Regions from separate parts of the Paraburkholderia kirstenboschensis genome, predicted to be linked through region 1. Evidence: riboswitches for the same ligand, from Rfam matches in the RefSeq annotation. Region 1 holds a riboswitch; each other region holds the start of a gene.
What was found. A riboswitch is a leader RNA that binds a small molecule or an ion and turns the genes downstream of it on or off. The one in region 1 is predicted to bind cobalamin.
Positions count from the first base shown of each region.

Region 1 (7,490 bases):
GCGTAGCGGGGGCGGCAACGCCTCTTCGAGCATTTGCGCATGACGCGAGGAGCCGACGCGGTTTGCGAGCACGCCATGAAACGGCACCTGAGGCCGGAAATTGGCGAGGCCGAATGCGACCGCGCCGAAGGTCTGCGCCATCGCCTTGGCCGAAATCACCGCGAGTACCGGCACGCCGAAAGCGGTCGCGAGATCGGCGCTGCTCGGCGTGCCGTCGAAGAGACCCATCACACCTTCGATCAGGATCAGGTCGGCTTCGTCCGCCGCCTGCGCGAGAAGATTGCGGCAGGCGTCCCTGCCGACCATCCACAGATCGAGCGACAGCACAGGCGCGCCGCTTGCGCGCGAGAGGATCATCGGATCGAGAAAGTCGGGCCCGGTCTTGAACACGCGCACACGCCGCCCCAGTCGCCGATGGTAGCGCGCGAGGCCCGCGGTAATCGTGGTCTTGCCTTGACCCGACGCGGGCGCGCTGATAAAAAGCGCGGGGCAGGCGGACACCTTCAGAACTCCACGCCGCGCTGCGCCTTGACGCCTTGCTCGCGGTACGGATGCTTGACGATACGCATCTCGGTGACGAGGTCGGCGGCTTCGATCAGCGCGTCGGGCGCGTGGCGGCCGGTCACGACCACATGCAGCATCGCCGGACGCGCGTTGATGACGGACAGCACTTCGTCGAGCGGCAAATATTCGTACTTGAGCACCGTGTTCAGTTCGTCGAGGATGACCATCTGATAATCGCCGCTTTCGATCATCCTGCGTGCTTCGTCCCAGCCTTTGCGCGCGGTGGCGATGTCGGCGTCGCGGTTCTGCGTGTTCCAGGTGTAGCCGTCGCCCATCGTCACGAAGTCGCAGTTGGCAATTGCGCCGAGGAAGTCGCGCTCCGACGTATGCAGCGCGCCCTTGATGAACTGCACGACGCCAAGGCGCATGCCGTGGCCTAGCACACGCACGGCCATGCCGAAGGCGGCGGTTGTCTTGCCCTTGCCGGTGCCGGTGTTGACGATCAGCAGACCCTTTTCGACGGTCGCGTTGGCCTGCTTCTTTTCGTGGCCTTCGCGCCGGCGTTCGGTCATGCGTTGGTGCGATTCGCGATCGGTCTTCATGGAAGGTCCTGTTGGATGATGGTGACAGTGTCTGCTTGTGCGGGTTCGGTCGAAGCAATCGCCACGGTGACACCAGCGTAAACGGTTTTGCGAGCGATCAGACGCGCGGTGCGGGCGGCGGCCACCCCGAGCAACGCGCACGGTTCGCACACGCCGTCCACGCCGAGATGCTCGCGCGCGGCGACCGACGGTTCGTGAACGCTGATCGCGGCAATCTGCTCGCGGTTGAACACTTGCAGCGGCAACCCGTGACGCGCGCAGAATTCCAGCAGGCCCTGTTCGTCCGCTTTCGTTTCAATAGAGGCTACCGTTGCAATCTCTTCGAAGGCGTGCGAACCGAGCGCTGCGCGCACCGCCGTTTCGATTTCGTCCGCCGATGTATGCAGGCGGCAGCCGATGCCCACGCTAAGCGTTTTCATTTCGCGTCCGGCGAAGACGCCGCATCCGATGAGCTTGCCGCGGCGGCACGCGCGAGCGCCAGCGACGCGACGCCGCCGATCACCACGATCGCAGGCGAGCCGAGTCCCGCACGCGCGACGGCATCGGCAAATTCGCCGAGGGTGGAAAGTGCATGGCGTTGCTCCGGACGCGTGGCCGATTCGATTGCCGCACACGGCGTGTCGGCGCGCATGCCGGCCGCGAGCAATGCGCCGACGATGTCGTTCAGCCGCCGCATGCCCATGTAGATGACGAGGGTCATGCGGGTGGCGGCGAGCGCGGCCCAATCCGGCTCGCTGCTGCCCGCGCCGTGGCCGGTCACGAATATCACGCCTTGCGCGTGATCGCGGTGTGTAACCGGAATGCCGATAGCCGCGGGCGCCGCGATTCCCGCTGTGATTCCGCTGACGATCTCCACTTCGATACCTGCGGCATGCAGCGCCTGCTGCTCTTCGCCGCCTCTGCCGAACACGAACGGATCGCCGCCCTTGAGCCGCGCGACGCTGCGCCCGGCACGCAGATGCTCGAGCATTTGCGCGACGATGCCTTCTTGCGGCGTCGACGGATGACCGCCGCGTTTGCCGACATAGAGAACTGACGCATCGGCGCGCGCGAATTGCAGCACGTCGGGATTCACGAGATCGTCGACGAGTATCACGTCGGCTTGTGCGAGGGCGCGCGTCGCCTTCAGCGTCATCAGTTCGACGTCGCCGGGACCTGCGCCGATCAGCCACGCGCGTGTCATCGCGGCTCGCTAATCGTGCACGGCAACGACGTTGCGCGCCACACCGACACGCACCATGCGGAGCGGCACGCGAATGGGCCCAATTGAGTGGAGATCGAAGTCATTCAAGCGGTGTCTTCACGCACGACGGCACGCGCGGGTGCGGACCCGGTCGCTGCATCGTGCTTCAGCGCCTTCACATCCGTCCCTCGCGGATTCCGGCTGCCGGCGGCGTGACGTCGTGAAACGCGCGGCCGCCTCCGCGTCTGGCCGGTATCCGGGCTGGCGGCCTCACGCGCTTTGCCTTCCCGTCCGCATTCATTCGAATGTATCGGACAGTGGCATCGAAAACGCATGCGCGGTGCAGCATGAACATTGCACCGCAGGTCGCTTACCGTTGCGGGGACAGCACAGATTGAGCGCAGGAGCGCTGCCTGTTTCCCGTTTAACTGCACACGCGAATGCATGTGCGGGCACCAAACGCGCGCATACGATAGCACACGAGAAGCCCGTGCGATAAGCGCGCCGGGCCCGCGTTTCCTTGACGGCGCCAGACGGTGGGCCTACACTCGCACGCACTTCTGGTGCTCGTGTGCGCGCTCGTGCGCATGCAGTTAAACGGGAAACAGGGCGCCCGCCTGTCACGGTTTGGGCCAACCTGTGCTGCCCCCGCAACGGTAAGCGAAAAGTGACGTCATGGCCGTTCGCATGGCGCCGCAGTGCCGGCTTCGATGTCCACGCGCAAGGCCGCGTGGGCATATCACCACTGGGCGAGAAATCACTCGTTCGGGAAGGGGAAGCGGCGCTTTCGCCAGCCCGGATACCGGCCGGAACACGAAGGGCGAACGTCGCGGGGATGCGGCGCTGCGCTCATGCCCTCACACCCGTTTTCTGCGTTTTCCTGTTGTAGCAAGGCCGTCGTTCATGCCAGAGGCGCGCGCTTGACCTCATGCGTGCCCACTACGCCGGCCGGCGCCTGCAACTTCTGGAATGGACCTCACGATGCAAACTCAAATGCGCAAGATCCCCGTCACCATCGTCACGGGCTTTCTCGGCAGCGGCAAGACCACGCTCTTGCGGCACATTCTTCAGCATGCGGGCGGCAAGCGCATCGCGGTGATCGTCAACGAGTTCGGCGAGCTCGGTATTGACGGCGAAATCCTGAAGGGTTGCGGCATCGGTTGCGACGAGAACGGTGTCGAAACAGAAGGGCAATTGTATGAACTCGCGAACGGCTGCCTCTGCTGCACGGTCCAGGAGGAATTTTTTCCGGTGATGGAAAAGCTCGTCGAGCGCCGTGAGCAGATCGACCATGTGCTGATCGAAACATCGGGGCTCGCGTTGCCGAAGCCTCTCGTGCAGGCGTTCAACTGGCCGCAGATCAAAAACAGTTTCACCGTGGATGCGGTGATTACCGTGGTCGACGGCCCCGCTGCCGCGAGCGGCCAGTTCGCAGAAAACCCGCTCGCCGTCGACGCGCAGCGCAAAGCCGATCCCAATCTGGATCATGAATCGTCGCTGCACGAGTTGTTCGAAGATCAATTGTCCTCAGCCGATCTGGTGATTCTGAATAAAACAGATCTGCTCGATGAGGCTCGTCAGAACGCGGTCGAAGCGTTGATACGCGAAGAGATTCCGCAGCAAGTGAAGGTCGTGCGCGCGCAGATGGGGCAGCTCGATCTGCACACGCTGTTCGGGCTCGAAGCGGCCTCGGAAGAAACGATTCATTTGCGCCACGACCATCACGGTTCGGCGGACGACGCGGATCATCATCACGATGAGTTCGATTCGGTGGTCGTGCATGCAAACGCGCTGTCGCGCGACGCGGTAATCGCCGCGCTGCAAGCGCTCGTTCAGAGCAACACCATTTACCGTGTGAAGGGTTTCGCGGCCTTGCCGGGCGCAGCAATGCGTCTCGTGATTCAAGGCGTGGGCCGGCGCTTCGACAGTTATTTCGACCGACGCTGGCAAGCCGGCGAGGCGGGCGAAAGCCGCTTCGTGCTGATCGGCGAAGACCTCGACCAGGCCGCGCTGCAACGCGCGTTCGACGCGGCGCTGGGCTTGTCGAACGCCCCAGCGTCGGGCGTCGCGGCGCAGCAGGCGTAAGCGCACATGCATCTGCTGCGCACCACGCCGGGCGGTTTCGTCGACGATACGCAAGGCGTGATCCGTATCGATCAGCGGCCTGCGGATATCGTCGTGCTCAGTTCGGCGGACACCACGCTGTCGCTGCTGGCAAGTGCGTTTCCTCGTCTCGGCGACGGCTTTCCGAGCGTGCGCCTCGCAAACGTGACCTATCTGCGGCAACCGGCGTCGGTGGATTTCTACGTCGAAGATGTGCTGCAACACGCGCGCGTTGTCGTAGTCGATCATCTTGGCGGCGAAGCGTATTGGCCGTATGGCATCGAACAGGTCGTCGCGCTAGCGGAGCGCAAACAGCAAACGCTTGCGATGTTTTCGGGCGATCTGCAGGAAGATCCCAATCTGCTTGCGCGCAGCACCGCGGGCGCTGATCTATGCCATCAGTTGTGGCGTTATTTGCGGGAAGGCGGTCCGCAGAACGCCGAGGCGTTTCTGCGCTGCATCGCGCATCGCGCGCTTGGTTGGGGACAGGAGCCAGCGCCGCCGCGCGCGTTGCCGGCCGCGTCGCTTTACCATCCACAACGCGACACGCCGACTATCGCCGACTGGCAAGCGCGCTGGCGGCACGATGCGCCGGTTGCGGCGATACTTTTCTACAAGGCGCATCTTCAGGCGGCCAACACAGCAGTGTTCGACGCGCTGATCGAAGCGCTCGAATCACAAGGCGTGAACCCGCTGCCAATCGCCATTACGTCGTTGAAAGATGCGGTGAGTCGCGAAGTCGTGCAGTCGTTGTGCGCTCAACATAACGCGGCACTCGTGCTCAATACGACTGCGTTCGCCGCTTCCGCGATCGATGACGCGGAACCGCTCGCGCTCGCCGGCGATGCACCCGTGCTTCAGGTGATTTTGAGCGGCGGCAATCGCGAGGACTGGCTCAAGGACAATCAAGGCCTGAATTCGCGCGACATCGCCATGCATATCGCGCTGCCCGAAGTGGACGGGCGCATCATCACGCGCGCGATCAGTTTCAAGGGACTCGCGTATCGCTGTCCGCATACGGAAGTCGATGTGGTGCGTTATCAGCCGGATCTCGAACGCGTGGGCTTTATCGCCGAATTGAGCCGCCGCTGGAGCCGCCTGCGCTCGCTCGACAACGCGGACAAAAAACTCGCGCTGATTCTCGCCAACTATCCGATGAGCGAGGGGCGCATCGGGAATGGAGTCGGGCTGGATACGCCGGCGTCGGTAGTCGGAATTCTGTCGATGTTGCGCGACGAAGGTTATCGCGTCGCAACGGTGCCCGCGAACGGCGACGCGCTATTGCAGAAGCTCACCGAGGGCGTGACGAACGATCCCGTGGTGCGCGATCTGCGACCCGCTTTGCAAAGCCTTGCGCTTGCCGATTACCTCACACATTTCAACGCGCTGCCCGCCGAAGCGCGCGATGCGCTGAATGCGCGTTGGGGCCCGCCGGAGCAGGACCCGAGCGTGCGGCGCGGCCGTTTCATGATTGCGGGTTGGCGCTGCGGCCACGTGTTCGTCGGCATTCAGCCGTCGCGCTCGCGTGAGCAGGGCGATTACGCGAGCTATCACGACGCCGAGCTCGTGCCGCCGCATGCGTATCTCGCGTTCTATTTCTGGCTGCGTCATCAGTTCGGCATCGACGCGGTCGTGCATGTGGGCAAGCATGGCAACCTCGAATGGCTGCCCGGCAAGAGCGTTGCGTTGAGCGATACGTGCTGGCCCGATCTGATTCTCGGGCCCATGCCGCATCTGTATCCGTTCATCGTCAACGATCCGGGCGAGGGCAGTCAGGCCAAGCGCCGCGCGCAAGCTGTCATCGTCGATCATCTGATGCCGCCGCTCACGCGCGCCGAAAGCTACGGTCCGTTGCAAGATCTCGAGCGCCAGGTCGACGAATACTACGAAGCGCTGATGGTCGACCCGCGCCGCTCGAGGCTGTTACGGCGCACGATTCTCGCGACTATCGTCGAACATAAGCTGCATGAAGAATTGAGCCTGTCCGAGCCGAAAGGTGAAGACGACGAAGATGTGTTGCTCACGCGCGTCGATGCGTGGCTGTGTGAATTGAAGGAAGCGCAGATTCGCGATGGTTTGCACACGTTCGGCCAATCGCCGCAAGGAGTGCAACGACGCGATACGCTGCTTGCGTTAGCGCGCTTTCCCGTCGGCGATGGGCAAGGTAGCAACGCAGGGTTGATCGATGCGTTGGCGCGCGATCTGCGGATCGATCATTTCTTCGACCCGCTATCGGTGGATTGGTCCGCGGCCTGGACCGGTCCTCGTCCCGACATTCTGCAACAGGTCAGCGATGCGCCGTGGCGGCATAGCGGTGATACGCGCGAGCGTCTGGAACTGTTCGCAGCGGAAATGCTGCGGAGCGTATGCGAACCGCGAATGCATGGGCATACGGATACGGATACGGATACGAATACGCACGCGTCGAGCGCATTGGCCGAAGCGAGCCTGCCGCAAGCCGGGCGCGTGATCGAGCGCTTGCGCAACGACGTGCTGCCGCGGCTCGACGCATGCGGGACGCAGGAGATGACGCATCTTAGGCGCGGTCTCGAAGGGCGTTTCGTGCCGCCAGGGCCGAGCGGTTCGCCATCGCGTGGTAGGCCCGATGTGCTGCCGACTGGCCGCAATTTCTATTCGGTGGACACGCGAGCGGTCCCGACACAAGCGGCCTGGTCGCTCGGGCTGAAGTCGGCGCAGCAGTTGATCGAGCGGCATTTGCAGGAGCATGGCGATTACCCGCGTGCGATTGGTCTGTCCGTGTGGGGCACCGCAACAATGCGCACCGGCGGCGACGACATTGCGCAAGCGCTGGCATTGCTCGGCGTGCGGCCGAAGTGGGCGCCGGGAAGCCATCGCGTGACCGACTTCGAGATCATGCCGATCGAGGCGTTCGACCGGCCGCGCATCGACGTCACGTTACGTGTATCAGGTTTTTTCCGCGACGCGTTTGCGAACGTGATGCATCTGTTCGATGCTGCGGTCCAGGCCGTCGCCGACCTGGACGAACCTGCTGAACTGAACCCGATTCGCGAGCGTGTGCTGCGTGAACGCGATGCGTTGATCGCACGCGGCATGGACGCAGCCGAAGCGCGCAAGCG
Region 1 covers NZ_CP136512.1:9,489-16,978, reverse strand. The annotation lists gene RW095_RS08735 (cobyrinate a,c-diamide synthase) at 1-501, opposite strand, end outside; gene cobO (cob(I)yrinic acid a,c-diamide adenosyltransferase) at 504-1,106, opposite strand; gene RW095_RS08725 (cobalamin biosynthesis protein) at 1,103-1,525, opposite strand; gene cobA (uroporphyrinogen-III C-methyltransferase) at 1,522-2,289, opposite strand; cobalamin riboswitch at 2,520-2,764, opposite strand; cobalamin riboswitch at 2,834-3,114, shown strand; gene cobW (cobalamin biosynthesis protein CobW) at 3,271-4,374, shown strand; gene cobN (cobaltochelatase subunit CobN) at 4,381-7,490, shown strand, end outside.

Region 2 (7,490 bases), 360 kb from region 1:
CGACGGCAAGCACCGGCGGCTCGGCGCCCTTGTTCGACAGGAGCGGCGCCACGCAGCGAATCACGATGCCGGCTGCGCACAGCGCGACAATCGGCGTGCCCCGTGCATACAGGTCGCGTAGATGCGAGCTCAGTTCGGTGTAGGCGACATCGGCTTCGGCACGGCCTTGCAGCGCATGCACCTGCGAATCCGCATACAGCGCCTGAATGCGCCGCGCGGTATCCAACGCACCCGCGCCGAGAATGACGATGGCGGGCGGCATCATCCTTGCCATTTTTCCCCCGGCACGACGAGCAGCGAAAAATACGGCGACGCCATCGGATCCACCTCGGCGAGCGGGACGATGCGCTGGTTGCCCATCGTCGCCCGCTCGACGTACAGCGCGCGGTGCGCGAGCCCGAGTTCGCCGAGCACGCGCCGCACCTTGTCGAAATTGCGCCCGAGTTTCATCACGACAGCGGCGTCCGCATCCGCGAGACGGCGGCGCAGTTCGTCTTCCGGCAGCACGCCCGAGAGCACCGACAGGCTCTGGTTGCGATATACGAGCGGCGCACCGAGCACGGCCGCGCCGCCGAGCATCGAGCAAACGCCCGGCACCACTTCGCTCTCATAGCGCGCCGCGAGCCGGTCGTGCAGATACATGTACGAGCCGTAGAAGAACGGATCGCCTTCACAGATCACGGCGACGTCGCGCCCCGCATCGAGATGTGCCCCGACGATTTCAGCGGCGGTATCGTAGAAGTCGGCGATGATCGCTTCATACGACAGCGGCGGCTCCAGCGCTTCGGTCGTGACGGGATACACGAGCGGCAGTTGCTGCTGCGCGTCGTGCAAATGCGCTTCGATGATGCTGAACGCGTTGCCCTTCTTGCCCTTCGCCACGAAGTAGGCGACCACGGCCGCCGCCTTGAGCAGACGCAATGCCTTCAGCGTGATGAGTTCCGGATCTCCGGGACCGACACCGAGCCCATACAGACGCCCTGCACGTTGTTGCGCTGTCATTTATTCAACCTCCGTTGCCAGCGCGTTGACAGCGGCCGCAGCCATCGCACTGCCGCCGCGTCGGCCATGCACGACGACATACGGCACGCCGCGGCTGTTCGCGGCGAGCATCGCTTTCGATTCCGCCGCGCCGACAAAGCCGACCGGGAAGCCCAGAATCAGCGCGGGCTTCGGCGCGCCTGCGTCGAGCATATCGAGCAGATGAAAGAGGGCAGTCGGCGCGTTGCCGATCACGACGACGCTGCAGGCCAGATGCGGGGGCCACAATTCGAGCGCGGCGGCCGAGCGCGTATTGCCGAGTTCGCGAGCGAGCGCGGGCACTCGCTCATGCGTGAGCGTGCAGATCACGTCGTTGTTCGCCGGCAACCGCGCGCGCGTGATGCCTTGCGCGACCATGCCGGCGTCGCAGAGAATCGGCGCGCCTTGCGCGAGCGCCGTGCGGCCTGCTGTGCCGGCATTATCGGAGAACGCGAGATCGTCGATCACATCGACCATCCCGCAAGCGTGGATCACACGCACCGCGAGTTTTTCGAGGTCGGCGGGAATGCGCGACAGGTCGGCTTCGGCGCGGATCGTCGCGAAAGATTGGCGATAGATCTCCTGACCGTCGCGAATGTAATCAAGCATCGGTGTCACTCATGTGTCGCTTCGGACAAGGCGCGCGAGCGTATCGGCGGCCTGTTCGACTGTCAGTTGGCGCGCGACGCATTGACCGAAGCCGGGGCCCTGGTCGCGTCGGAAAAGGTCGTAGATGCCGGGCGCCGCGGCGAGCAGCGTGTACGGTGCGCAATGCGCGGCTGCACACGAGCGCGGACAACCGCTCAAATGCACGTCGACGCCGGCCGGCAGGCGCTTCGCGAGAGCCAATGCATCGGCTTTGGTATCCGCGAGGCTTTTCGCGCAGCCGGTGGAACCGGCGCACGCGATCAGGCGTGTCATGGCATCGGCGGAATCGCATGCGAGGCCCAGCGCGTTCAGCGCCGCAAGCACCGCGGGCACTGCGGGCGTTCGGATGTCGGGCAGCAATACGCTTTGCCACGGCGTGATGCGCAGCGTGCCGTCGCCGTGTTGTTGCGCGAGTGCGGCGAGGCCGTGCAGTGTGGCCGCGTCGATGCGGCCGAGCGGCGGCTGACCGCCGGCATGCCAAGTATCCGCGACGCGTTGCGTGTGTGCGCCGAGGCGCAATGAAGCATCGGCGGTCGTGCTGCGGCGCCAGTCGGCGAGCGTCGCGTCGCGTGTCAATGGAAAATCCACGTACGTTTGTGCATGCTGCAATATTGCGTCCGCCGAATGCGTGTCGAGCAGATGGCGCATACGCGTGGCGTCGGCAGCGGCAAGATCGAGAAACGTATGCAGCAGCGCGCGCACGAGCGCCGGAACTTGCGAGGGCAGTACCGAGGCCAACGCGCCTGTCGCATCCGCATGCGGTTTTTCAGACGAGCCCTCAGCTTTGCCTGATGATGGTGACGGCGATGTCGAGTTCCCGCCGATGTGCGTGTTCGCGCTCGCGCTTGCATCAACGGACGGGCAGCCCGCAAGTCCAAATATGAAGCGCACGTCACCGCCAGAATCTTGCGCCGCCGCGAGCCACACGTCATGCGGGTGGTCCACTCTTGCGAGCCGCTCGCCGCCGTCGAGCAACAACGCGAATTTCGGCGATAGCGCCGCGAAACGCGCTTCGCTTTGCAGCAGCGCGAGAAGCGCGGTGCACAGAGGTCTGGTGTCGAACAGTGCGGACGGGTCGCGTCCCGCAGTCGGGCTGATCATGACGTTGCGCACGTCGTCAGCAGCGGATGCTTTGAGTGCGTGCGCGTTTCGATCTCCATCGTGATCGTCTGCGGCGGAATCGGTCGGCGCTGCACCGCCCATTCCTGCAGAGCCGCTTGCAGCGCTCGGTCCGAGCCCCGCATCGAGTAGCGCGGCAACAAGCGCAGCTTCATGTCCGGCACGAACGCCGCGCAACTGCAGATTCGCGCGATTCGTCAGTTCGATTGCGCCCGCCGCATGCTGCGCGCTCGCATTCGCGATTGCCTCGGCCTGAGCCGCGCTCAACTCGCCGCCTGGCAGCTTGATCCGGCAGATGCCGCCATCGCGCGCGGCGACGATCCGCAGCAGGCCCGGACACGCCGAGGGCCGCAGCGCAGATGCCGCGTCAGGCAAGACGGTGGAGGGCGAAGCTGGATTCAAGACGGACACCGGGTTAGCGTCGCGCGACGGCCCGAGCAAGCGATCAAGCGGCATTGCTGCGGCATCGGTACACCCCGCCCGATGTTGGCTGGCACGAACAGTCTCGCCGGCAGGTCTCCTGGCTGGCAGGTCGTCGTCCGCCGCGGCCTTCCCGGTTGAACCAGTGGCGCCAAGCGCAGGCGGACTCGCTGCATACAGTTGCGGGGGCAGCCACAGCGGCAATGTTCCCGCTGTGTTCCCTGTTAGGCCCCGAAGGGCACCGGCGGCTGTATTATGCCTTTTTTCGGATAGCACAACGAGGCTGGACGCTTTGACCGGCGTGGCGCAGTGCATTGTTTGAGATACAAAATGAGGAAGGGTGCATGTCGGCGTGGCTGACGGTGGTGGGCATAGGCGATGACGGCTTCGCCGGTTTGGGGCGGCCCGCGCGGCGTGCGTTGCTCGAAGCGTCGGTGATTTACGGCGGCGAACGTCATCTGTCGATGTTGCCCGCGCGGCTGGCCGCGCGCCGCGCCGCGTGGCCGCGCCCGTTCGATCTCGCGCCGCTGCTGGCCGAGCGCGGCGGCTCCGTGTGCGTGCTGGCGAGCGGCGATCCGATGCTGTTCGGCGTCGGCGCGACGCTGGCTAGACAGTTGCCGGCCGACGAACTGCGCGTGTTGCCCGCGCCGTCGTCGTTATCGCTCGCTGCCGCGCGGCTCGGCTGGCCGTTGCAGGACGTGGCCACCGTGTCGCTGGTTGGGCGGCCGCTGCCCACCTTGAACGCTTGTTTGCACGACGGCGCCCGCGTGTTCGTGCTCAGCGCGGACGGGCGCACACCCGCCGCGCTCGCCGATCTGCTGAACGCGCGCGGTTTCGGCGCAACACGGATGACCGTGCTAGAACATCTTGGCGGCGACGACGAGCGGCACATCGACGGCCGCGCGGATCAATGGTCCGCGGGCGATGTCGCCGCGCTGAATCTGGTCGCGCTCGAATGCCGCGCCACCGAAGGCGCGCCGCGTCTGCCGCTCACCTGCGGCTTGCCGGACGACGCGTTTCGTCACGACGGCCAGCTCACCAAACGCGATGTGCGAGCGATCACGCTCGCGCGACTCGCGCCGACGCCCGGCGAATTGTTGTGGGACGTGGGTGCGGGGAGCGGCTCGATCGGCATCGAATGGATGCGCGCGCATCCGACTTGCCGGGCGATCGCGATCGAAGGGCACGCGGAGCGTCAGCGCTTCATCGAGCACAATCGCGATGCGTTGGGCGTGCCTGGACTGCAGCTCGTGGCGGGCCGTGCGCCGCAAGCGCTCGAAGGGTTGGCCGCGCCGCACGCGGTGTTTATCGGCGGAGGCGTGACGGTGCCGGACGTGCTTGAAACGTGCTGGGAAAATTTGCGCGACGGCGGCCGGCTGGTTGCGAATGCGGTCACGTTGCAAGGCGAGGCGGCGCTCGCAGCATGGCGCGACAAATATGGCGGCACGCTCACGCGAATCGCGCTTTCGGACGCTCAACCGCTCGGCGGATTCGATACGTGGCGGCAGGCGCTGCCGATCACCTTGTTCGACGTGGTGAAGCGTTGCGCTGCCGATGGTGCCCAGAGTGTTGTTGGCTACCCCAACGCTGCTTCACCGGCGTGACGCTAATGCGCGACGAAACGCCCGAACAACCCGCGCCGCTGCGCAGCGGCTACACGACCGGCAGTTGCGCAACCGCGACGTCGCTGGCGGCGGCCCGTCTGCTGCTCGCGGGTGTGGTCAGCGAGGTAGCCGAAATCGTGTTGCCCAAAGGCCAGCATGTGCCGATGCCGCTCGTCTTCTGCCGGCTGACCGATGACGGCGCAGAAGCCGGCACGATCAAGGATGCCGGCGACGATCCCGACGTCACGCACGGCGCTGTGGTGTTCGCGCGCGTGCGTCTGGTCCCCGGGCCAGGCGTTGTGTTCCGAGCCGGACCGGGCGTGGGCACGGTGACGCGCGCGGGGCTGACGCTCGCCGTCGGCGAGCCGGCGATCAACCCGGTGCCGCGCAAAATGATGAGCGAGCATCTTGCAGAACTCGCCAGCGAGCATGCATATGGCGGCGGCTTCGAAGTGACCATTGGCGTTGAAGACGGCGAAGCGCTTGCGCTCAAGACGATGAACCCGCGGCTCGGGATTGTGGGCGGCCTGTCGATATTGGGCACGACCGGCATCGTGCGGCCGTTTTCGTGCTCGGCTTATATTGCGTCGATTCATCAGGGCATCGACGTTGCGCGCGCTAACGGCTACACGCATCTTGCCGCGTGCACAGGCAATGCGAGCGAAGACGCGATGCGCTCACACTACGGATTACCCGACATTGCACTGATCGAAATGGGCGACTTCGTCGGCGCGGTGCTCAAGCATATGAAGCGCGCGCCGGTCGAGCGCCTCAGTATTTGCGGCGGCTTCGGCAAGCTGAGCAAGCTCGCGGCGGGCCATCTCGATCTGCATAGCCGCAACTCGAGCATCGATCTGCAACGGCTCGCCGAATGGGCCGCCGAACAGGGTGCGAACGACGCGCTGCAATCCGCAATTCGCGCAGCCAATACGAGCCAGCAAGCGGTCGCGCTAGCGCATGCGGAGCAGGTGCCGCTCGGCGATATCGTCTGCGCGCACGCGCTTGCCGTCGCACGCGAAATCGTGCCGCCGCAGGTGAACGTCGAGATGTTTGCAATCGACCGCGCGGGCAAGCTGATCGGAGTCGCGCGATGACGAGAGTCCTGCTGCTCGGCGGCACCGGCGACGCATTGCGGATCGCCCGGCAGCTCACTTCCCGCGACGTGTACAGTCTCGCGGGACTCGGCAAGGTGCCCGACGATCTGCCATGCAGCGTGCGGGTCGGCGGCTTTGGCGGCAGCGAAGGCATGGCGCGATACATCGCAGATGAAGACATCGGCCTCGTGATCGATGCGACGCATCCTTACGCGGCGCAGATCAGCGCGAACGCAGTGAAGGCGGCTCGTCACGCGCGGGTGCCGTGCTGGGCGCTGCGTCGACCGGCGTGGCAGCCGCGTGCCGGCGACGACTGGCGCATCGTCGGCGGCTGGGACGAACTCACAACGGCGCTCGCGCCATTCAGGCGGCCGCTCTTCACGCTCGGACGCGAACCGCTCTCGCATCTCGACGAAATTCCCGCGCATCAATTCTGGCTTGTGCGCTGTCTCGACTCGCACGCAGACACGGAACGCTCCCGCATACTCGCGGCGCGCGGACCGTTTACGCTCGAAGGCGAGCGTGCGCTGTTCGCGTTGCAACGCGTCGACGTCGTGGTCAGCAAAAATAGCGGTGGCAGCGCGACTGAGGCCAAGCTCGAAGTCGCACGTGAGCGCCGCTTGCCCGTCGTGATGCTGCGTCGGCCGTCATTGCCCGCAGCGGATCGTGAATTCGAAAGCGTGGCGGAGTTGCTCGAAGCGCTGCATCTGTCAGTTTGAGTCGTCCGTTTGAATCATGGAGTATTGAATGACGGTGTTTTTTATCGGCGCCGGTCCCGGCGATCCGGAACTGATCACGGTGAAGGGGCAGCGTCTCGTGCGCAGTTGTCCCGTGATTCTGTATGCGGGTTCTTTAGTGCCGGCTGCAGTGCTCGAAGGGCATTCGGCGGTGCAGGTTGTGAACACGGCCGAACTCGACCTCGATAACATCGTGGCGTTACTGAAAAGCGCGCACGACAAAGGTCAGGACGTAGCTCGCGTGCACTCCGGCGACCCGGCGCTGTACGGCGCGATCGGCGAACAGATTCGCAGGTTGCGCGAGCTCGCGATTCCCTACGAAATCGTACCGGGGGTGACTGCAACGGCTGCTTGCGCGGCGGCGCTCGGCTGCGAACTCACATTGCCCGACATTTCGCAGACGCTGATTCTCACGCGCTACGCAACGAAAACGACGATGCCCGAAGGCGAACAGCTGGCCGATCTGGCAAGGCATCGCGCGACGATGGCGATTCACCTCGGCGTGCGGCACCTTGCGCGCATAGTCGAAGAACTGCGGCCGCATTATGGCGGCGCGTGCCCGATCGCGGTGATCTATCGCGCGAGTTGGCCCGACGAGGAAAAGATCACGGGCACACTGGACGACATTCTCGGCAAGGTAGAGTCCACGCAGATCGAGCGCACCGCGTTGATTCTGGTCGGGCAGGTGCTCGCGGCCGAAGGCTTTGCAAATTCGACGCTGTACGCGAAAGCGTGACGTGTGAGACGGCGGTATCCCTTGCATTCGCGCGTCGCCCATTCCACATACACGGCGCACGCGCACTTGCGCAACGGCGAACCGCGCAACCAGCTACCGCCAGCGGCTTAAT
Region 2 covers NZ_CP136512.1:2,700,213-2,707,702, forward strand. The annotation lists gene cobJ (precorrin-3B C(17)-methyltransferase) at 1-265, opposite strand, end outside; gene RW095_RS21065 (precorrin-2 C(20)-methyltransferase) at 262-1,002, opposite strand; gene RW095_RS21070 (precorrin-8X methylmutase) at 1,003-1,629, opposite strand; gene RW095_RS21075 (oxidoreductase) at 1,639-3,198, opposite strand; cobalamin riboswitch at 3,281-3,468, opposite strand; gene cbiE (precorrin-6y C5,15-methyltransferase (decarboxylating) subunit CbiE) at 3,552-4,811, shown strand; gene RW095_RS21085 (cobalt-precorrin-5B (C(1))-methyltransferase) at 4,817-5,905, shown strand; gene RW095_RS21090 (cobalt-precorrin-6A reductase) at 5,902-6,624, shown strand; gene cobM (precorrin-4 C(11)-methyltransferase) at 6,653-7,378, shown strand; gene RW095_RS21100 (MDR family MFS transporter) at 7,486-7,490, opposite strand, start outside.
Region 2: linked by a shared signal. The riboswitch ahead of RW095_RS21075 (oxidoreductase) and the one ahead of cobW (cobalamin biosynthesis protein CobW) in region 1 are both predicted to bind cobalamin.

Region 3 (7,490 bases), on a different replicon from region 1:
TGATGACGCCGACCGGCAGTTGTGCCGGCGCGATCACAAGCCGCGCGATCAGGTCGGCGCCCATTACCGCGACGCCGCCGCCGAGCGCCGCGGCGGGCAGCAGCATACGTTGGTCGTTGCCGAACGCGAGCCGCAACATGTGCGGCACCACGAGCCCGACAAAGCCGATGGTGCCCGCCGTCGTCACGGCTGCGGCCGCGGCGAGCGAGGCCGCGAGATACACGCGAAGCCGCAACGGCATTACCGCAACGCCCAATGCCTGCGCGGCAGCGTCGCCTCGCAACAGCACATTCAGGCGCGGCGCAACGGGCACGATTGCAATCAGCACGACGACCAGCGCGACGAGCGCGGTCCACGGCAGCGCATTGCCATTGAGGTCGCCGGTAAGCCAGAACAACATGCCGCGCAAACGATTGTCGGGCGCGAGATTGAGCAGCAAGGTAATCAACGCGCCCCAGCCTGCCGCGATCACGGCGCCAGTCAACAGCAGGCGCGGCGACGTGTCCTGCGGTTCGCCGCGCCACAACTCGCGACGCGCAAGGCCGAGCAATAGAAGAATGGATACGAATGCGCCCGCGAATGCCGACGCATCGACGAGCCACCACGCGCAACCGGCGCTCATCGCGATGAGCGCGAAAGTTGCGGCGCCGCCCGATACGCCTAATACGTAGGGCTCAGCGAGTGGATTGCGCAACAACACCTGCAGCAGCGCGCCAGCCAATGCGAGCAATGCGCCGCAAGCAAAACCGGCCAACGCGCGAGGCAAACGCAGCGTGCGCACGATCTCGCCGGCGAGATCGGCAGAGTTTGCGTCGGACGCGCCCGCATGCAGCGGCGAAAGCGCCTCGATCACGCGCGCGGGCGCCAGCGCCACGCTGCCCAATGCGAGCGACGCCATCAGCACGGCAAGCGCGGCGACAGCAAGCACGAGCCAGATCGCGGCGGCGCGCTTCGCAGTCATCGCCTGAAGCGTGGCGGGCATTGAACCCGCGTGACGGCTCATCGGCGCGCTCTCAGCATGGCGCCGGCATCACTGCTGCTGCCAGCCGACCGTGACATATGCACCGCGCCGCGGCGAGTTATACGAGTAGGCCGTTTCATAGTCCTTGTTGAACAGATTCTGGATTTGCGCGGCCACGTGCCATGCCTTCGTGACGTTGTAGCGCGCGGCCAGGTTCACGACACCGTAGCCGCCGAGCTTGCCGCTGCTGTCTTCGCGCGGGCCGCTCACGATCCACTCGCCGCCCACGCGCCATCCTGCAATACTGCGATTCACCGTCAGCGACGCGAAACGCCGCGCGCGCCGCACGAGGTCAGTATCGTTGTCCAGGTCGACCGGATTTTGCAGCGTCACCGACGCGCGCACGTCGGTCTTGCCGACATGTCCGCTCCACGATCCTTCGAGTCCCTGCACTTTTGCATGACCCACGTTTTCGGCCAGATAGATCCCGGGCGTCACCTGCTCATAGTCGATCAGATTCGAATAACGCGTCTGGAAAGCACTCAAACGCATCACGCCGAGCGCATTGGACGCGTACTGCAACGCTGCTTCGATCGAATGACTGCGCTCCGGCTGGATCGACGGATTGCCGCTCAGCGGATAGTACAGATCGTCGAAGCTCGGCGCGCGAAACGAATCAGAATAGCTTGCGCTTAGCTTCCAACGCGACGTGATGTCGAAGCCATAGCCGAGATAGTAACTGTTCGCTCCGCCGAAATCGGAGTACTGGTCGCGCCGCAGGTTGGCCTGGATCTGGTTGCGCCCGAAGCGCGCCGTATAACCGGCGAAGCCCGAGTCGACATGGCGAGTGGGTGCGGCAAACGTATCCGACTCGAGGCTCTGGTCCAGATGCTCGTAGCCGACTTGCAGTTTCTGCTGCGCGGCCAGCGCGAAATCGTTCTGCCAGGTGTACTGGCGATTGTCCGTGTCGAAGCGGCCGTTATACAGACCGTTGGTGTTCGAGACGCTGCGGTCGTCGCCTTGCGCAACGATGAAGTGCGTGGTCCACCAATCGGTTAGCTTGCCGTTCGCGAATGCGGACAACTGACGCACTATCGTGTACAGATTGTTCAGATCGGTCGGCTCGCCGTACGCATTGTCGTAGCTGTTGTTGCCGTTCGACTGGAGATAGCGGACGCCCGCGTCCCACTTGTCGGTGAACTTATGGCGCAGCGAAGCCGAGATGCTTTCGTTCAGATAGCCGTTCGCATTGGGGTTCGCATTCGGCGCCTGTTGAGGATCGAGCGCGGAAAAGCCGTCGTCTTTCGAACGCGCGAGCGAGATGTTGAAGGTCGTGCGGCCGTCCTTGTCCAATGCGCCGTTCGCGCCGACCTGTTGCGTCTGCGTATGGTAGCTGCCGTAGCCCACGGAGAAATTGAAACGCGGCGGGTGATCGCCGCCGTCTTTCGTGAACACCTGGACCACGCCTCCGATCGCGCCGGAGCCATACAACGCCGACACATTGCCGTTCACGACTTCGACATGGTCTACCTGATCGAGCGGAATCTGCGCGATTTGCGCGGCACCGAGACTCACGGAATCGACGCGCACACCGTCGATGAGAACCAGCGATTGCGTCGACGACGCGCCGCGCAAGTACAGGCTCGCTGTCGAACCGGGGCCACCTGTGCGCGAGATTTGCGCGCCGGGCGCGAGTTGCAGCAGACCTGGCAGATCGGTTGCGGTGGTGTCGGCAATGTCCTGCTGATCGAATAGCGACGTTTGCGGGATCGTATCGGCGAGCGCTTGAGGTCCGCGCTCGGCGGTGACGACGACGGGCGACAAAACATCAGGCGAAGAATCGGCGATTGCGGTGGATGCAGGGCTTGTAGCGTTTATAGCGCTTGTAGCGGCTGATGCGATCGGTGCGACTGCATGCGACGGCGCAGACGAACTGTCGGCGGCTTGCGCATGCGCGAGCTGCGGCAGCCCTGCAAATGCGAGCAACGCCGCGCGGGCGATAGGGGACAGCATGAAGTGAGATTTCCCGTGGATGGCGTGCGCGGCCCGCTTCCCCGCAGGCCGTCGCGTAACGAGGCGCGAGCGCTTTTGACATGACATTTCGCAGGCGCGCGCCTCTCCCTCTGGCCGGTATCCGGGCTGACGACGCCCGATCCCGCCTTCCCACGCGTGACGCGCAGTGGCACACTCGCATGTTGAACCGGAACACGCGATGGGGATCGAACTGCAAACGCGAACTGCAAAGCACGAAGTGCAAAGCGAATGCGGTCGCTTACCGTTGCGGGGGCAGCGCAGGTTCGCGCGTTCTGGTGAACGGCGCGCCCTGCTTCCCGTTTAACTGCGCGCGCAATGAAATGCGCGCGCGGGCACCAGAGTGCGGCCAGTTTATGAGCGGCCTCGGGGCCAGTCAAGAATGCGGGTCACGACAGCGATTGATTCGGACAGGGGCGGAGTATTGTCCGACGCGATCTGTGACACACGAGTACTTTTTCTTCTTCAGTCGAAAAAAGCCTGCATAAAGCGGTGTTGTTACGTCTCGAAACGAGACAAATGTCGGAACGTGCGGCATTCCGCGCTAAAATGCGAGGTCTTTAGAGGACGCAGCACATGCTCACCGAACTCGAAACACTTTCACAGAATATCGGCAAGCTGATTGCGATCAGCCAGCGCCACAACGAAGCGCGAGTCGCGCTCGAAGAGCAGCTCGCCCAGTCGCGCGCCGAGGCAGAAGCCACGCGCACGGAACTTGCCATGGTGCGCGAGGAACGCGATGCACTGCAAGCGGAGCGCGACGCGCTGTCGGCCAAGATCGACGACGCTCAAGTGCGGCTCAATGCGATCCTCGAAAAATTGCCGCGTGCTCGCGGGCACAACGAGCCGGACAACCAGCTCGATCTGCTCGAGCCCGCTCAGCATGAAGTCGAAGCGGAGAGCGACGCCACTCGCCACGGAGAAAATGCATGACCACCAAGCAGATCGAAGTATCGATTCTCGGCGTGCCCTATCGTCTTGCCTGCTCGCCGGAAACGGAAGGCGCGCTGCTTGAAGCAGTCGCGCGAGTCGACGCTGAAATGTCGAAGATCCGCAATAACAGCAACGTGCGCGGCACGGATCGTATTGCTGTCATGGCCGCGCTGTCGCTGGCATCGGAACTGCTTAAGCTGCAATCGAGCGTGCGTCACGGAGAAGCATTTCCCGCCGAAGAAATCCGGCGTACAATGCATCGAATGAACGAACAACTGGGTACTGTGATCGAGCAGTACACCATGCAGTAAGCAGCAAGTTTGCAAGGCGGTTTGCAAGTGAAGGTGGCTGGTCCTCGGGTCGGCTGCTGATTCAACCAGGTGGCTCAGGAAGTAGCTGAGCAAAGCGCGTGAGAGCATCCACGATGTAACACTCGGCAAACGTTTCACCTGAATAGTTTTAGCTTGATCGGTTTAGCTTCCCTGCCTGGTTCGCCAAGGTCATATATTCCTTGAACCAATGCCATGTGCACGGTTGCGGAAATTTGTAGCACGGGCGTGCGCGTCACTCTGTCTGATGTACCCGAAGTGCTGCTAACTGCGACCAATTCTGAACCCCCGGTTCAGGATGCCGGCCTAGCGGCCAAGGCGGGGACCTTATTTGGAACGGCATCGGACTACGGTCCGGTGCCGTTTTTGTTTGTGCTCCCGGGTTTTCCAACCTTAACGTTCCCTTCGATTCATGCGCTACTGGCTAATGAAGTCCGAACCGGACGAAGCAAGCATCGACCATCTTGCCAACGCACCGCACCGTACGTTGCCGTGGACCGGTGTGCGCAACTATCAGGCGCGCAACTTCATGCGCGACGCGATGCAGGTCGGCGACGGCGTGCTGTTCTATCACTCGAGTTGTCCCGAGCCTGGCATCGCCGGGATCGCTGAGGTGGCGTCCACCGCTTACCCGGACCCGACTCAGTTCGACAAGAAGAGTCCTTACTACGATCCCAAGTCGTCGCAGGAAACGCCGCGCTGGCTTCTCGTCGATGTCGTCTTCAAGAAGAAGATTCCGTTGATTCCGCTCGCCGCGTTGCGCGAGCACGAAGAGCTGAAAGACATGCGCGTGCTTGCGAGAGGCAACCGTCTGTCCATCACGCCGGTTACAGAAGCCGAGTGGCGTTTCATTACGAAGCAACTCGCTTGAGTTCGCCAGTGCTCGCTGCAAGAGCCCCGCGAGCGATGTGGCCAACCGATGCTCATAGCACGGTTAAATTGGGGAACCAAGCTCAGGTTACAAGCGCCTAACGCACTTGCAAACGGACTACCAACGGCGCACGAAGCGCCGTGCCGTTGCATCGCGCCTGTCCGATCGTGCGCAACCCTGTTCAAGCAAGGAGTTCCACACAGATGAAAAACACCGCACGTGCACTCGCTTTCGCGCTTGTCTGCGCCGCGCCTGCAGCCCTCGTGCTCACGCCCGCTATCGCACGCGCGCAGAGCGTCGCGCCCTATCAACCGGCGGGCGTGCTATCGCTGAACGCGCAGGCCAGCGCGGAAGTGCCTCAAGACGTCGTCGAGATCACGCTCTTTTACGAGCAGGAAGCGAGCGATCCGTCGGCGCTTACGTCAACGCTGAACCAGCGCGCCGATTCGGCATTGCAAAAAGCCAAAGGCGTGAGCGGCGTGACCGCACGCACCGGTTCGTTCTCGATTTATCCGTCCACTGATCGCGATGGCCGCATCTCCGCATGGCGCGGCCGCACGGAGGTCGTGCTCGAGTCGCACGACTTCGCCGCGGCGTCGAAGCTCGCGGGGCAAATGGCGCCCATCATGCAGGTCGGCAATGTGCAGTTCTCGCTGTCGCCTGCGGCGCAGCGAGCCGCTGAACAAAAGCTCACCGGCGATGCGATCAAGTCGTTCCGTGAGCAGGCGGCTTCGTCCGCGCAGGCGTTCGGCTACAGCGGCTATTCGATTCGCGAGGTCAACGTCGGACATAACGGCGCAATGCCGCGGCCCGTCATGATGATGAGCGCGCGCGCCATGGGCGCCGACGCCAAGATGTCGGCACCCGTGCCAATTGAAGGCGGCACGTCCACGGTAACGGTGAATGTATCGGGCTCAGTGCAGATGAAGTAACGCGCGGTCAACGCGCTGCCCGTGCGGCGGCACACGCAAAAACGCCACGGCATGCCGTGGCGTTTTTTTATCCGGCGAACACAACGTACCGTGTCATGGCAGCGCGTGCGCCGGTTCGCCGCGGCTGCGACGATACGACCACACGAGCATGGCGATGCCCACGAGAATCATCGGCAATGAGAGCCATTGGCCCATGGAGAGACCCATGGCGAGCAGACCGAGGAAGTCGTCGGGCTCACGTGCGAATTCCACTATGAAGCGCGCGAGGCCATAACCGATCAGGAACACCGCCGAAATAGCGCCGAGCGGCTTCGGCTTGCGCGAGAAGAAGAACAGCACGAAGAAGAGCGCGACGCCCTCCAGCGCGATCTCGTACAGCTCTGACGGGTGACGCGGCAGCATGTGATATTGCGCGAACACTTCGTTCAGCTTCCATTGCGCGGCCAGTTGCGGATGGGCGGCGAGCCACGCGGCGTCGTCGGGCGCGGCGCCTGGAAAGAGCATCGCCCACGGCGCCGAGGGATCGGTCACGCGCCCCCACAACTCGCCGTTGATGAAGTTGCCGAGACGCCCTGCCGCGAGTCCCGTCGGCACCATCGGCGCGACGAAGTCGGTGACTTGCAGCCACGAGCGTTTGCGCTGATAGGCGAACAGCACCATTGCGAGCGTCACGCCGAGGAAGCCGCCGTGAAACGACATGCCGCCTTCCCACACCTTGAAGATGTCGAGCGGATGCGCGAAATAGAAGCTCGCTTTATAGAACAGCACATAGCCGAGCCGGCCTCCGAGAATCGTGCCGAGCACGCCGTAAAACAGCATGTCGTCGATATCTTTGGGCGTCCAGCCTTGCGCCGCGACGAACGGCAAACGCAGCCGCAGCCGGCCGACGACGATCGCCGCGATGAACGCGACGAGGTACATCAGTCCATACCAGCGCACGGCGAGCGGCCCCAGATGAATGGCAACGGGGTCGAAATTCGGGTGAATGAGCATCGTGTTGTTATGGGCAGTTCGGGTTCAGAAGCTAGTTTGTATTGATAATGCGCGGCTTGCGCCGCCTGCGTTGGACGGCTGCGCATGCAATGCGTTCGCCGCCGTCGCATTAAATGTGAGGCGCGGCAGCCTGCGCATCGGCACGCGCCGCATGCGTCCGCACGATTTCGATGAAGCCCGCCAGCACCGGGCTCACCTCCGCGGTTCGCCACACGAGCCCTGTTTCGATAGCGGGCACCGACTCGGACAACGGCCGGTACACGACGCCGGTTCGGCGCAGGTTACGCAACGATTGCGGCACGAGTGCGACACCCATGCCGGCCGACACGAGGCTCACGATGGTCTGCATCTGGATCGCCTCCTGCCCGACCCGCGGTTGAAGCCCCGCCACGCCGTAGCAATCCATAATGATGTCATAAAAGCCTGGCGCCAGACGTCTT
Region 3 covers NZ_CP136513.1:3,730,873-3,738,362, reverse strand. The annotation lists gene RW095_RS39435 (FecCD family ABC transporter permease) at 1-1,003, opposite strand, end outside; gene RW095_RS39430 (TonB-dependent receptor domain-containing protein) at 1,031-2,974, opposite strand; cobalamin riboswitch at 3,070-3,350, opposite strand; gene RW095_RS39425 (ATPase) at 3,569-3,925, shown strand; gene RW095_RS39420 (cell division protein ZapA) at 3,922-4,236, shown strand; RNA gene ssrS (6S RNA) at 4,402-4,583, shown strand; gene RW095_RS39410 (EVE domain-containing protein) at 4,667-5,125, shown strand; gene RW095_RS39405 (SIMPL domain-containing protein) at 5,329-6,057, shown strand; gene lgt (prolipoprotein diacylglyceryl transferase) at 6,151-7,050, opposite strand; gene RW095_RS39395 (LysR family transcriptional regulator) at 7,160-7,490, opposite strand, start outside.
Region 3: linked by a shared signal. The riboswitch ahead of RW095_RS39430 (TonB-dependent receptor domain-containing protein) and the one ahead of cobW (cobalamin biosynthesis protein CobW) in region 1 are both predicted to bind cobalamin.